Linked DNA regions of Paraneptunicella aestuarii. The protein of the gene in region 3 interacts with the protein of the main gene of each other region in a pairwise test. Links are inferred from orthologs where the notes say so. Each region holds a gene or a part of one and is shown on either strand. Other genes may lie near its edges.

The links.
Region 1: the proteins of ndk (region 3) and KIH87_RS05655 interact in binary tests that used the Escherichia coli proteins (3 or more experiments, as listed by UniProt). The link is inferred for Paraneptunicella aestuarii from one-to-one orthologs.
Region 2: the proteins of ndk (region 3) and ung interact in binary tests that used the Escherichia coli proteins (3 or more experiments, as listed by UniProt). The link is inferred for Paraneptunicella aestuarii from one-to-one orthologs.

The regions. Positions count from the first base shown.
Region 1 is NZ_CP074570.1:1,333,205-1,337,867, forward strand. Bases 1,170-3,900 are described here. They hold KIH87_RS05655 (5-formyltetrahydrofolate cyclo-ligase), read right to left. Parts: upstream 2,980-3,900; coding sequence 2,359-2,979; downstream 1,170-2,358. Other genes in these bases: serA (phosphoglycerate dehydrogenase), read right to left, coding at 1,170-1,331; rpiA (ribose-5-phosphate isomerase RpiA), read right to left, coding at 1,455-2,132; KIH87_RS05660 (nucleoside hydrolase), read right to left, coding at 3,180-3,900. Outside these bases: more of serA, read right to left, coding at 102-1,169; more of KIH87_RS05660, read right to left, coding at 3,901-4,133; KIH87_RS05665 (ribokinase), read right to left, coding at 4,137-4,663. UniProt on the Escherichia coli protein: Involved in the removal of 5-formyltetrahydrofolate.
Region 2 is NZ_CP074570.1:1,265,411-1,270,070, reverse strand. The notes cover bases 1,158-3,885. They hold ung (uracil-DNA glycosylase), read right to left. Parts: upstream 2,988-3,885; coding sequence 2,328-2,987; downstream 1,158-2,327. Other genes in these bases: thrC (threonine synthase), read right to left, coding at 3,005-3,885; KIH87_RS05285 (DUF3545 family protein), read left to right, coding at 1,928-2,104; pgi (glucose-6-phosphate isomerase), read left to right, coding at 1,158-1,721. Outside these bases: more of pgi, read left to right, coding at 81-1,157; more of thrC, read right to left, coding at 3,886-4,291; thrB (homoserine kinase), read right to left, coding at 4,295-4,660. UniProt on the Escherichia coli protein: Excises uracil residues from the DNA which can arise as a result of misincorporation of dUMP residues by DNA polymerase or due to deamination of cytosine.
Region 3 is NZ_CP074570.1:811,045-815,695, forward strand. Bases 1,207-3,925 are described here. They hold ndk (nucleoside-diphosphate kinase), read left to right. Parts: upstream 1,207-2,209; coding sequence 2,210-2,641; downstream 2,642-3,925. Other genes in these bases: KIH87_RS03455 (IscS subfamily cysteine desulfurase), read left to right, coding at 1,207-2,009; KIH87_RS03465 (bifunctional tRNA (adenosine(37)-C2)-methyltransferase TrmG/ribosomal RNA large subunit methyltransferase RlmN), read left to right, coding at 2,930-3,925. In the rest of the region: tRNA (cytosine(32)/uridine(32)-2'-O)-methyltransferase TrmJ, read left to right, coding at 1-238; Fe-S cluster assembly transcriptional regulator IscR, read left to right, coding at 350-823; more of KIH87_RS03455, read left to right, coding at 858-1,206; more of KIH87_RS03465, read left to right, coding at 3,926-4,066; type IV pilus biogenesis/stability protein PilW, read left to right, coding at 4,160-4,651. UniProt on the Escherichia coli protein: Major role in the synthesis of nucleoside triphosphates other than ATP. The ATP gamma phosphate is transferred to the NDP beta phosphate via a ping-pong mechanism, using a phosphorylated active-site intermediate.

The DNA.
Region 1 (4,663 bases), 520 kb from region 3 along the record:
ACACTGTAGTGGAGAATTTATTCTGTTGGCTGGAAATAACAAAATGACGCCCTGTTTTTCAGGGCGTCATTTTTTGCAGGATTTGCATTCTTTCGGCTGGTTTAAAACAGCTTGCGAACCTTAATCGTGCCTTCGATATCTTGCAAACTTTCGTGCGCGATATCGACTTGAGCGGTTTCTACATCAATAACCACATAACCGATGTTTTCATTGGTTTGTAGGTACTGAGCAGCAATGTTAATGCTGTTTTTCGCGAACAACTGGTTGATTTCATTAAGGATCCCCGGAGTATTTTTATGAATATGCAATACTCTGGAACAACCTGAATGTTCTGGAAGTGATACTTCCGGGAAGTTAACTGCTGTAACGGTTGACCCATTGTCGCTGTACTTCGCCAGCTTGCTGGCGACTTCTTTACCAATGTTTTCTTGCGCTTCCTGAGTGCTTCCACCCACGTGAGGCGTAAGGATCACGTTGTTGAATTCACGTAGCGGAGAAACAAATTCTTCATTATTGGATTTCGGTTCAACCGGGAATACATCAATCGCCGCGCCGTTCAGTTTTTTGCTGGACAGGGCTTCTGCAAGGGCATCAATATCAACAACTGTGCCTCTGGAGGCATTGATCAAAATTGCACCATGCTTCATTACCGCCAATTCAGCCGCGCCAATCATATTTTTGGTTTGCGGGGTTTCTGGTACATGCAGCGAGATAACGTCTGAGGTTTTGAGCAACTCGGTCAGGCTCTTTACCTGGGTTGCATTACCCAATACCAGTTTGTCTTCGATATCGTAAAATTTTACGTGCATACCCAGATGTTCAGCCAAAATACTGAGCTGAGTACCGATATGACCATAGCCAATAATACCCAAGGTTTTGCCACGGGCTTCGTAGGAACCGGTTGCTGTTTTCATCCAGCCGCCAGCGTGCGAGTCGGCGTTTTTCTCTGGAATACCACGTAATAACAGGATGATTTCACCCAGCACTAACTCGGCTACTGAACGAGTATTTGAAAATGGCGCGTTGAATACGGGAATGCCTCGTAACTGAGCGGCTTTTAAATCAACCTGATTGGTTCCAATACAGAAACACCCGATGCCCACCAGTTTCTTACCCGCTTCTAAAACCTTCTCAGTCAAGTGAGTACGGGATCGAATACCGATAAAATGTACATCCGGGATAATCTTTAATAGTTCTTCTTCACCAAGTGAGGTCTTGAGATACTCAATATTGCTGTAACCATTTGCTTTAAAGGTTTCCAGCGCACTTTGGTGTACACCTTCCAACAACAAGATTTTAATTTTGTCCTTGGGCAATGAAATTTTGCTCATGGGCTTACCTGCGTACTAGATTAACGATAAACGAGTTTGTTTTTAAATTTAGACGTCCAGACATCTAAATTAACATGCACTTTATCAGATACATGAAATAGTGCAATCTATCGACAACTGAATTTATGAATTTAATTCAGCCGCTGGATCTATTATCTGGATCCCTGATTCGGTTCCTATAATCGCCACGTCGGCTGCACGTTTGGCAAAAATGCCATTGGTGACAACGCCGGTGATTTGATTGATGGCGGTTTCCAGTTCGGGTGGATTCAATATTTTCAGGTTATGAACATCCAGAATCACGTTGCCATTGTCTGTGATAACGCCTTGACGGTAGACAGGATCTCCACCCAGTTTCACCAATTCTCGGGCAACATATGAGCGTGCCATTGGGATAACTTCAACAGGCAGTGGAAAGTCACCTAAAATGGGAACTTGTTTGCTGTCGTCGACAATGCAGACGAATTTTCTGGCGACGGCGGCAACGATTTTTTCTCTGGTGAGAGCGGCACCACCACCTTTAATCATGTGCATGTGCTCGGTAATTTCGTCAGCGCCATCCACATAAATATCGAAAGAACCGACACTGTTCAGGTCGAACACTTCAATTCCCAAGGCTTTTAGCCTTTCAGTGCTGGCATCAGAACTGGATACGGCACCTTCAATGTTGTTCTTTAAGTCGCCCAGTGCTTCGATGAAATAGTTAACAGTAGAACCTGTACCAACCCCGATAATACTGCCTGGTTGCACGTACTTAATCGCGGCTTGCGCGGCTGCGCGTTTCTTGTCGTCTTGAGTCATTGTGATGCCGTTGCTAAAACGATTGCGGAAAGAAAACCGGAGTATAACCGAATCGGGGAATTCCGCCTATGCATCAGTATTAAATACCCGGAATAATCTAGCCGAATAGTGCTTATGTTATCGTCATTTTGTTAAGGCCGGAGCTGTTTGACCAGAGAGGCTGATCTTCATCAGCAGGGCGATATTCGGGAGTGATGAATGGCGTAAGAATTTAAAGGCGGAAACACTATCCTTGAATTAATCGAGTTGGGGTCAGAATAGACTTAAGTGGAATGTCCCAATTCGCAATGGGAATCGCTGGGCACTCCTGACAATCATGGGCAACGCCAATAATTTCAGGTCGTTCTGATTCTGGCATTCTTGTCAGGCAGGCCAGTGTGCGATCATAGAATCCGCCACCCATGCCCATGCGGTTGCCTTTTTTATCGAAGGCAACCAGTGGCGTAAATATTGCGTCCAACTCTTCGACCGGGCAGATACGATGGCATTCCAGCACCGGCTCCATAATGTCAAAGCGGTTTGGACGCATTTCACTATCGGAGTGATATTCCACAAAAAGCAATGTGCCTTTGTTGAAAGGGTGCAGTACGGGCAAGTACACCAGGGTTTTCTGTTGCCATGCGTATTGCAAAATCTCAGAGGGACTAATTTCGCCATCATTGGGGAGGTACAGGGCAATTTTGTCGAATTTGTCTAACAAGTCATACGATTGGGCACTTTTTAACAGTTGTATAGCTGCCTGCTGCTGCTGTTCCTGACTTAACGCCTGACGTTTGGCTCTATATGCTTTTCGTAGTTGCTGACGAAGATCCTGACTCACAATGCGCCCAGAGATAATGGTGTTCATTCGACTAATAAGTTGAACAGAAAATTAAACAGGTAATGCACATCAGTATGGCGTGAGTTGATGCAAAAAATCAACACACTCAAGGTCGCCTATATTCAGCTTGGTTTAGGGGGCGAGCAAGAAGAAACCTTTGAAATGAGATAATTGACCATAAAGACAAGCGTTTTTGCTTTATGGTCAATATTAATAAAATGAAATCACTACTTTGCGTAGTAATCCATAAACATTTTTCTGATACGGGACTCATCGACTTTCATGGCAACGGATACCACAGGTTCTTGCCCCCATAGTGGGTTCTTGTTGGGGGAGTTTGCCGCTGCAAAAGATGTTTGCCCGTAACACATTGGGTCGGTTGAAACTTTGATATGCCCGTCGGTATATTCAAACAGGCTTGGATCGACAACTTGCGCAATCGCCATTGCATCGTGGAAATAGCAAATGGGTTTGTCGGCAATCTGGTAAGTTTCCGAGTAAAACTTCACGTAAAACTGTGCTATTGATTCAATTATGCCGCCCAGTTTAGGATTAACCTCTTTTAAACCAGACAGATAGCTTTGGTCGTAATCCACTGCATAGGTGACATCCAGACCAATCATGGTCAAAGGCCATCCGGCATTGAATACAATGGCTGCGGCATAAGGGTCGTTCCAGATATTGGCTTCTGCGACCGGTGACACATTACCCGGCACTAACGCTGCACCGCCCATAATGACAACGCGTTTGAGCAGTTTCGGTAGTTCTGGCTCCAGGCGTAAAGCTAACGCCAGGTTACCCAACGGGCCCACTGCAACCAGCGTGACTTCACCGGGATATTGTTTTGCCGTATCAATAATGAACTGTGCGGCTGGGCGAGGATCGGCTTCGCGACTCGACATGGGAATATCGACATTTCCGAAGCCGTTATCACCATGGACAAAGTGAGCGTATTCTGATTCTTTACCCACCCAAGGCATTGCCATGCCTTTGGCTACAGGGATATTTTTACCTGCGATGTCGCACAATGTCAGGGCATTACGGGTTGCCATGTCGACATGCACGTTACCAAAAATGGTTGTGAGTCCAAGCACCTCAATTTCTGGAGCCTGAAATGCGAAAAATATCGCCATTGCATCGTCGATACCCGGATCGGTATCAATAATAATTTTTTCCGTCATAGGCTATTGCTTCTGTTGTTTTAAAAACGCCTGAACTTCTTCTTGATCGGGGATCGATTGCGCGGCTCCGGGACGTGTTACTGCTATCGCAGAGGCGGCACAGGCGTTAATTAAAGCTTGTTCTGGATCAGTATTCTTAATGTAGGAAGACAAAAAGAAGCCAATAAAAGTGTCGCCAGCCGCTGTGGTATCGACGGCTTCCACTTCGAAAGCGGGAACTGTAATTTTGCCTGATTTAGTCAGCATTACAGCGCCTTGCTTACCGAGCGTAATGATGACTTCTGCATCAGGAAATTTCTCGGAGAAAAAGGCTTCAATATCCGGCATGGATTCTGTTCCTGCAATGCCAGCCGCTTCAATCTCGTTAACGATGAACAGATCCACCAAATGCAGCGGTAACTGCAAAACGCTTGCATTCATGGGGGCGGGGTTGAAGGCGATTTTCAGGCCGTTACGTTTGGCTTCTTCCATGCTTTCCCCAATGCAATTGGTTTCGTTTTGGGTAAGCATCCAGTCGCCTTGTTCTGTAT
Region 2 (4,660 bases), 450 kb from region 3 along the record:
TTAATGCATTAAGATACTAATGAAGTTCAATATTCGTTAATCAAAAGTAATCTCTACCGCTGACCTGAATAGGAGAATGCATGAGTCGTCTGACCCAATCAGCAGTTTGGCAATCACTCACTTTATTGGCCCAAAATATACAAGGCCAACACATGCGGGACTGGTTTAAAGCCGATCCTCAGCGTGCAGAGAGATACACAATCAGCGGTTGCGGTATTACGCTGGATTACTCCAAGAACCTGCTTAACGACGAAATTAAAGCAGCCCTTATTGAGCTCGCGTCACAAGCAAAGTTAAAAGAAAAACGCAGTGCCATGTTTCGTGGTGAAACCATCAACACCACAGAAAAACGAGCCGTGCTACACACTGCACTACGTAACTTTTCCGGTAAACCTGTCGAAGTAGCAGGGCAAAATGTCATGCCCGACGTCATGGCCGGGCTGGATAAAATCAAATCATTCGTCGACTCTATTTATTCCGGTGCGCATAAAGGTTTCACAGGGCAAAGCATTACCGATGTAGTTTCTATCGGCATTGGAGGTTCATTTCTCGGCCCCAAGATCATGTCGGAAGCCTTAAAGCCTTATTGGCAAAAAGGTTTAAAAGTGCATTTTGTTGCCAATGTAGACGCTTGCCATATTCAGGATGTATTGGCTGAACTCGACATTGAGCGCACCCTGATCATCATGTCCTCGAAATCCTTTTCGACTCAGGAAACCCTGCAAAATACCCTGACAGCAAGAGCATGGTTCTTACAGCAAGGCGGTTCAGAGAAAGATATAGCCAAACACTTTGTTGCCGTTTCATCCAATATTGCCGCTGCAACCAACTTTGGAATCGATGAAGACAACATTTTCCCAATGTGGGATTGGGTTGGCGGACGATATTCCATGTGGTCGGCTATTGGCTTGCCGCTGGCGCTAACCATTGGTTTCGATAACTTCAAAGCCATGTTGCTAGGCGCATTTGAAATGGACAAGCATTTCCAGACAGCACCACTGGAAAACAACATGCCGGTTATCATGGCGCTTATTGGCCTCTGGTATCGTAATTTCTTTCAGGCACAAAGCTATGTGCTATTACCCTACTACCATTATCTACGCGGCTTTCCGGCCTACGTTCAACAACTCGATATGGAAAGTAACGGTAAACGCATTGCCAGAGACGAAGAAGTCGATTACGACACAGGGCCAATTGTTTGGGGTAGCGAAGGAACGAATGGTCAACACTCATTCCATCAATTATTGCATCAGGGCAATACACTTATTCCTGCGGATTTTATGCTGCCGTTGCGAGTACCAAATCAAAACAGGAAGCATCATGCCATGTTGGCATCAAATTGCTTTGCCCAGTCTCAAGCCTTAATGCAGGGTAAAACCTTTGATGAAGCCTTTGCCGAATTACAGGGTAAAGGCTTGTCAGCGCAAGAGCATGAGTGCCTGGCTCGGCATAAAGTCATGCCCGGCAACAAACCGAGCAACACGCTACTATTTGAGGAATTAAACCCTCACACTCTTGGCGCTTTGGTCGCTTTATATGAGCACAAGGTATTCGTTCAGGGAGTGATCTGGGGCGTAAACTCATTTGATCAATGGGGTGTTGAGCTCGGTAAAATTCTGGGAAATCAGATATTGGATAAGCTTGAAATGCCAGACAGCAATCTGGATTTCGATGCCTCTACCAATAGCCTGGTACAACGATTCCGAGATTCCACTCAATAAATCATCATTACACGGGTGAAAATATCTCTCCTTTTAGAGATAAGCTAATAAAAACTGATTAAGTCATCAAAGCTTCAATTCTTGTTAATAAAAAGTTAACAAAAAGGTTTTACTTTGGCGCAAGCTATGATAAAAAATGATTAGCTTTACAGTAAATCAGTAGTTCGTATTCGAGTTCCGTTAGCCTAATCCAGAAGGAGAGCGTCATGACAGAGTCTGATTTAATATCTCACCTAGATACTGATACCAATCAGGTTAAAGCCAAGAGAAAGAAACGCTTGTGGAGAGAAATAGAAGCGCTTAAAGACAAGTATAAATTACGTAGAGAACTGCAAGATCTCGACATGCTTAATGATTACGACTTACAAAAACTGGACATTTAATTGAATAAAAAGCTCTGCATAATGCGGGGCTTTTTTGGTTTTATGGCCTGTAAAAAACATGTAAATAGCCTAAAAATTAGCACGAGTAAATAAGCGAATTGGTGTAATTTTATTCGATATTAAAACGCCACGAATTTAAGGTAAATATTTTATTTACCATAGATTTAGCAGAGATATCATCTGCCCAAACTGGTCAAGTTGAGCAGGCTACTAGAGGCAGATGTCAAACCTGCCAATCAATAGGCGACAAACCTTGCTGCTGCAAGATTCTGTTGGTCTGAGAAAAGTGACCCGAACCCAAAAAGCCTCGATGTGCAGATAAGGGAGATGGGTGAGTGGTGTTCAACACGAAGTGCTTACTTGTGTCTATGATACTGCCTTTCTTCTGTGCGTGACTGCCCCACAATAAAAACACAATCCCCTGACGATGTTCATTCAATTGCGCAATGACTTTATCGGTAAAACGTTCCCATCCAATCTTACTGTGAGAATGTGCCATACCTTGCTGAACCGTCAACACCGTATTTAGCAACAATACGCCTTGTTCTGTCCAATGGGTCAAGGTGCCATGGTTGGGAATTTGAAAATCTGGAATATCGCGTGCCAGTTCCTTGTACATATTCTGTAGCGAAGGCGGCGGCTTAATACCTGGCAAAACAGAAAAGCATAATCCATGAGCCTGATCCGGACCATGATAAGGATCCTGCCCTAATATCACCACCTTCACATCTGAAAATTCAGTGTAACGGAATGCGTTAAACACATCCTTTGCCGGTGGATATATCGCTTTACCAGAAGCGCGTTCCTGTTCAACAAATTGCAGAATCTGTTGAAAATAAGGCTGAGCTTTTTCCTCAGCCAATGCATCTTTCCAGGTTTCCATCATTTCCCGAGTATCACCTACGGTTCAAGAATTGAGAACAAATGTTGTTTCAGTTGTTCATAATCATTAGCAAGAGGAACAGACAAGCTTTCCTTGTCAGCCACCTCAACCAAAGCTTCTGGCAAATGAATGGGTTGCCCAAGCACATTTTCTACCGTATCGCGGAATTTCGCAGGGTGAGCCGTTCCAAGGAAAATACCGGTTTCCCCTTCATGCAACTCACGCTTTAATGCCTTATAAGCAACGGCGGCGTGAGGTTCACTCACATAGCCCACGTTCGCCAGGCACTTCATTGCCAATTGCGTATACTCTTCATCAATGGAGACGGCTGACAAGATGGAGCGATCCAGATAACCCTGCTCAAACAAGGCTTCAATGCGAGGCCAGTTGTTAGGTTGGCTTACATCCATTGCGTTAGACATAGTCGCTTGAGTCAGATTCGGCAACCAGTCACCCGTAGACCAATAACGCGGAACCGTATCATTCAGGTTAGTCGCAGCGACAAAGCGCTTCACTGGCAAACCTAACACCTTGGCAAACATACCCGCAGTCAAGTTACCAAAGTTACCGCTAGGTACAGACACCACGGTATTCGCACGCTCTTCCGGAGAAAGCTGAGAGAAGGCTTCAAAGTAGTAGCAAATCTGTGCCATCAAACGACTAATATTGATTGAATTGGCAGAGTTCAAATGCAAGCCTTCACGCACATCCGGATCATCAAAGGCCGTTTTGACCAATTGCTGACAAGCATCAAAATCGCTTTCAATCGCAACAGTGTGAACATTGCCACCCAAGGTTGAAAACAGTTTTTCCTGCAATGGGGAAATTTTGCCTTTCGGGAACAAAATCACAACTTCAATATTCTCAATACCATGGAAGGCATGAGCCACAGCCGCTCCTGTGTCACCTGAAGTCGCAGTTAAAATGGTGATCTTCTGGCCTTTAGATAACTCAGACAAACACTGCGCCATGAAACGAGCGCCAAAATCTTTAAAGGCTAACGTAGGGCCATGAAACAATTCCAGGCAATAAACACCCTCTTCCACATTGGCGATAGGAGCAGGAAAAGTAAACGCCTGTTCAACCAAGCGAGACAACACCTCTGGTTTAATCTCATCACCAATCAGCTGCTGTAAAATCTTGCTGCTACGCTCAACAAACGGCAATGCCAATAGCGCATCGATATCATCAAATGGCGTTATGGATTTAGGGAAGTACAGCCCCTGCTCTTTCCCCAGTCCTTTTTTCACCGCTTCGGCAAAACTGACTTCATCAGAAGAGACTTTCAAATTAAACAATTGCACAATTTATTCCTTCACAACTCGGGATCCTTGCAGATCCAGTTTACAGATATGGCTGAAACCGTCTTCATTCTGAATGTAATTTTCGTTCAACCAATCATTTATTTTTTCAGCTTGAGATAGCTCGTTACACAACGCAAATACTGTTGGGCCAGAGCCTGAAATACCAAAAGCGCCAGCACCATTTTCCAGCGCAAACTGTCTGGACTCATCAAAATAAGGCAACAACGACTTACGATAAGGTTCTGCAATCACATCATGCATTACAGATAATGCCTGCTTAGCATCCTGACGATGCAACGCATCCACAAATACAGCCAATTGACGCCCAAAATTAATGGTGGTCGACATGCTGAATTCCTTAGGCAATAT
Region 3 (4,651 bases):
CAAGATCCCGTCACAGCAAAGTGAGTACCCACTGTCGGAAGAACTTGAAGGCTTTTATGTGCATTTGGAAAAAACCTTGCAGCGTACCCAGTTCATTATTCCTAATCATCCTGGCATTGTGATGACCAAGCTGCGGCGCTTGTTTAATCGTGCTCGTCCTGAATCGCAAGAGTTGAATATCTTGCGCGGTATTTTGAGCTCGGTAAATAAGGTGGCTGACGAGGCTGGAAGAGAATAGCGTCGGCAACATTTTCTTTACAGACCCGAGTCGGCTTTGGCTCCTTTGGAATACTTGACTGATTTAGTCAGGTATGTGACTATCCTTGGCAACTCAACCAAGGCAACTGTTATGAAACTTACTTCCAAAGGTCGATACGCTGTAACTGCGATGCTGGATGTAGCGCTGCATTCTCAGAAAGGCCCTGTGTCGCTGGCAGATATCTCTGTCCGTCAGGCGATCTCCCTATCTTATCTTGAACAGTTGTTTGCCCGTTTGCGTCGTGAAGAATTAGTTTCCAGTGTTCGAGGCCCCGGTGGTGGTTATCGCTTGGGTAAAGAGCCTGAGATGATCTCTGTTGGTCAGGTGATTCGTGCCGTTGATGAGACCGTTGATGCTACTCGCTGTTCCGGTGCGGCTGATTGTCAGGGTGGAGAGCGTTGCCTTACACATAGCCTTTGGCAAGATTTGAGCGAGCGAATCGCAGTATTTCTTGATAACATCACGCTCGGAGAGTTGATGTCTCAAGCTGATGTGAAGAATACTGCGGATCGTCAGGACAGTAAGACATCATCCAGAGAAATTGAAATTAGCATGCAACTGTAAGGGTTGTGCAAAGTTCTTCTGAGTAAGGTTCTTTATGTCTGCGCCTATTTATCTTGATTATGCTGCTACGACGCCAGTCGATCCCGCTGTGGCAGAGTTAATGTCGAAATACCTCACAATGGATGGATGTTTTGGTAATCCATCATCACGTTCTCATCGCTATGGCTGGCAAGCCGAAGAAGCGGTTGAGGAAGCTCGGGAACAAGTGGCTAACCTTATCAATGCCGATCCCCGAGAAATTGTATTCACTTCCGGTGCGACCGAATCCAACAATCTTGCGATTAAAGGTGCGGCTCAGCAATATCAGGAGAAAGGCAAACACATCATCACGTTAAAGACGGAACATAAAGCCGTGTTGGATACTGTCGAGTGGATGGCAGAGCAAGGGTTTGATGTGACGTTTTTGGATGTGCAAGCCAATGGCATGTTGGATATGGAGCTGTTTGCCAAAACGCTGAGAGACGATACGGTGTTGGTGTCTGTGATGCAGGTAAACAACGAAATTGGCGTTATCCAGGATATTAAGACTGTCGTTTCTTTATGTGCTGAACGTGGCATTTTGGTGCATGTTGATGCGGCTCAGGCCACGGGAAAACTACCCATTGATGTACGTGAGCTGGGCGTTGATTTGCTATCCATTTCTGCTCATAAATTTTATGGCCCCAAAGGTATTGGAGCGCTTTACGTTAAGCGTAAGCCTAAAGTGAGGCTGGTTGCTCAGACTCATGGCGGTGGGCATGAACGTGGTATGCGTTCGGGAACCTTGGCAACGCATCAGATTGTTGGCTTGGGTGAAGCCTGTCGTTTAGCTGGTGAAAAATTGCAAGCGGAAGCGCAAAGGATTCTCAACCTGAAACAGCGCTTTTGGCAGAAAGTGCAATCATTACCTAATGTATTTGTGAATGGTGAGCAGTCGGCTGCCGTTGCGGGCATTATAAATATCAGTTTTGCCGAGGTGGAAGGTGAAGCCTTGTTAATGGCGTTGAAAGATGTTGCTGTCTCTTCTGGCTCTGCCTGTACTTCTGCCAGTCTTGAACCTTCCTATGTGTTAAGAGCATTAGGCGTTGAAAATGAACTGGCACATGCCTCTATTCGATTCAGCTTTGGTCGTTTTACCACTGAGCAAGATGTTGATAGAGCGGCTGATATTGTGATTGATGCCGTTAGCAAGTTACGTCAGGTTTAGCTTGCTGTTCAGGTTAAACAGTGAGCTTAAAGTCTCTGATTTCACGATGGTTTATTATTTTTGCCCAGGCTTAATGAACAAGCCTGTGAATAAAATGATGCAGAAAAGTTGAAAAAAAAGCTCGCAAGGCATAGGCACGGCTATTTTTATTGCATATAATCCGCGCCGTTTTTTTGAATTAAGCAAATTGGAGCCGATTCATGGCACTTGAACGTACTTTTTCTATTATCAAACCTGATGCCGTGGCTAAGAATGTCATCGGTGCGATCTACAACCGTTTTGAAACTGCTGGCTTGCGCATTGTTGCATCTAAAATGGTGCATTTGAGCAAAGACAAAGCGGAAGGTTTTTACGCAGAACACAAAGAGCGTCCTTTCTTCCCTGCATTGATCGAATTCATGACTTCTGGCCCTGTAATGGTTCAAGTACTTGAAGGCGAAGACGCAGTAAGAAAAAATCGTGAAATCATGGGTGCAACTAACCCTAAAGATGCATTGGCTGGTACTTTGCGTGCTGATTTCGCTGAGTCTATCGACGAGAATGCTGTTCACGGTTCAGACGCACCTGAGTCTGCGGCGCGTGAAATCGCTTATTTCTTCGCTGACGAAGAGATTTGCCCTCGTACTCGTTAATCTGCGATACAAAATAAGTCATCAGGGCGCTTAATGCGCCCTTTTTGCGCTTTGTTTTGTGCTTTTTGCTGAGGCGTTTTTCTAATCTTGATTCCTTATTAGCGACTCAATATTCGAAAGACATTTTTGAAACGCACTTTCAAAAGACATGATAGGACAAATTCTATAGTCGCTTTTTACACTATAAATTTGTACAATATTTCGCCTTTTTGCGAGCTTTTGACTAAACCTGTTAGCTAAGCTTGTATTTAGACAACACCTGTAACACCTAAGACTGAGGATAACAGCATGACAGCAGTGGCGCTGCCGAGCAAAACCAACCTGTTGAATTTCGACAAGCAAGGCTTGCGTGAGTTTTTTGCCAGCATTGGTGAAAAGCCTTTTCGTGCTGATCAGGTTATGAAGTGGATTTACCACAATGGTGAAAGCGACTTCAATAACATGACTAACCTCAATAAAAATTTGCGGGAAAAGCTGATTAATACCTGTGAAGTGAAAGCGCCCGAAATTTCCTTTCATAAAGAAGCGCGTGACGGCACTATCAAATTTGCCATGTTGCTGGAAGGTGGACAGGAAGTAGAAACTGTCTGGATACCAGAATCGGATCGCGCCACATTGTGTGTGTCTTCCCAGGTGGGTTGTGCCTTGGAATGCAGCTTCTGCTCTACCGCTCAGCAAGGTTTTAACCGTAACTTGTCGGTTGCTGAAATTATCGGTCAGGTTTGGCGTGTTGCTAACTTTATCGGGTTGAGCAAAGACACCTCCAAGCGTCCTATTACCAATGTGGTGATGATGGGCATGGGTGAACCCTTGTTGAATATGAAACATGTTGTTCCCGCCATGCGCTTAATGATGGATGACTTTGGCTTTGGCTTGTCCAAGCGCCGCGTTACCTTGAGTACCTCTGGTGTCGTTCCGGCATTGGATATGTTGGGCGATCAAATAGATGTTGCTTTGGCCATTTCATTGCACGCTCCCAATGATTCATTGCGTGATGAATTAGTACCGGTAAACAAGAAATATCCTATTAGTGAGTTTTTAGCCTCAGTTCGTCGTTATTTGACTAAATCCAATGCCAATCAAGGCCGTGTGACGGTTGAATACGTTATGCTTAATGGCGTGAATGACAGCATGGATCAAGCCCATGAGTTGGCTAAGGTATTGAAAGACACGCCGTCCAAGATCAACCTTATTCCTTTTAATCCTTATCCTGGTTCGCCTTATACCTGTCCGAGTAATTCTCGTATTGACCGCTTCTCCAAAGTCTTGATGGAATATGGCTTTACTGTTGTAGTGCGCAAGACTCGCGGCGATGATATTGATGCGGCCTGTGGTCAGTTGGTTGGCGATGTGATCGACCGTACCAAACGTATGATGAAGAAACAGTCGAAAGGGGATGCCATTCAGGTTGCGATGCAGTCGTAATACTTGAATATTTATCCTATCTATTCGATTTTTCTTAGGTATTATATAAACTGTTTTTAAATCATACGATTACATTCTATGTGGAAAGTCTCCATGGATGCAACGCTACAAGTCGGAGCTCGCGGTAAATTGAATATCCGTTGGCATAAACTAGTCAAATCTTTATTAGTGGCTATAGGTCTCTTGTATCTAGCGGGATGCAGCTCCAGTTCTTCGTCTGTTCATCAGAATGTGAATGAAGTGGAAGCGGCGAAAACGCGTGTTTCTCTTGGCTTAACCTATCTTAAAAATGGCAACTATACTCAGGCAAAAGCGAATCTGGACAAAGCGCTGAAATTTGCTCCCGGGTTAGTTGATACCCATTTCGCCCTTGCCTATTACTATCAATCTGTCGATGAGCCTCGCCTTGCTGAACAATATTATCAACAGGCGTTAAGGCTGGATGATGAAAATGCCGACTTGCTGAATTCTTATGGTGCGTTTTTGTGTACTCAGGGAAGCTATGCTCTGGCTGAACGATATCTGCTCCAGGCCATTAATTCTCAGCAATATGCACATACAGCCGGTTCCTATGAGAATTTGGCC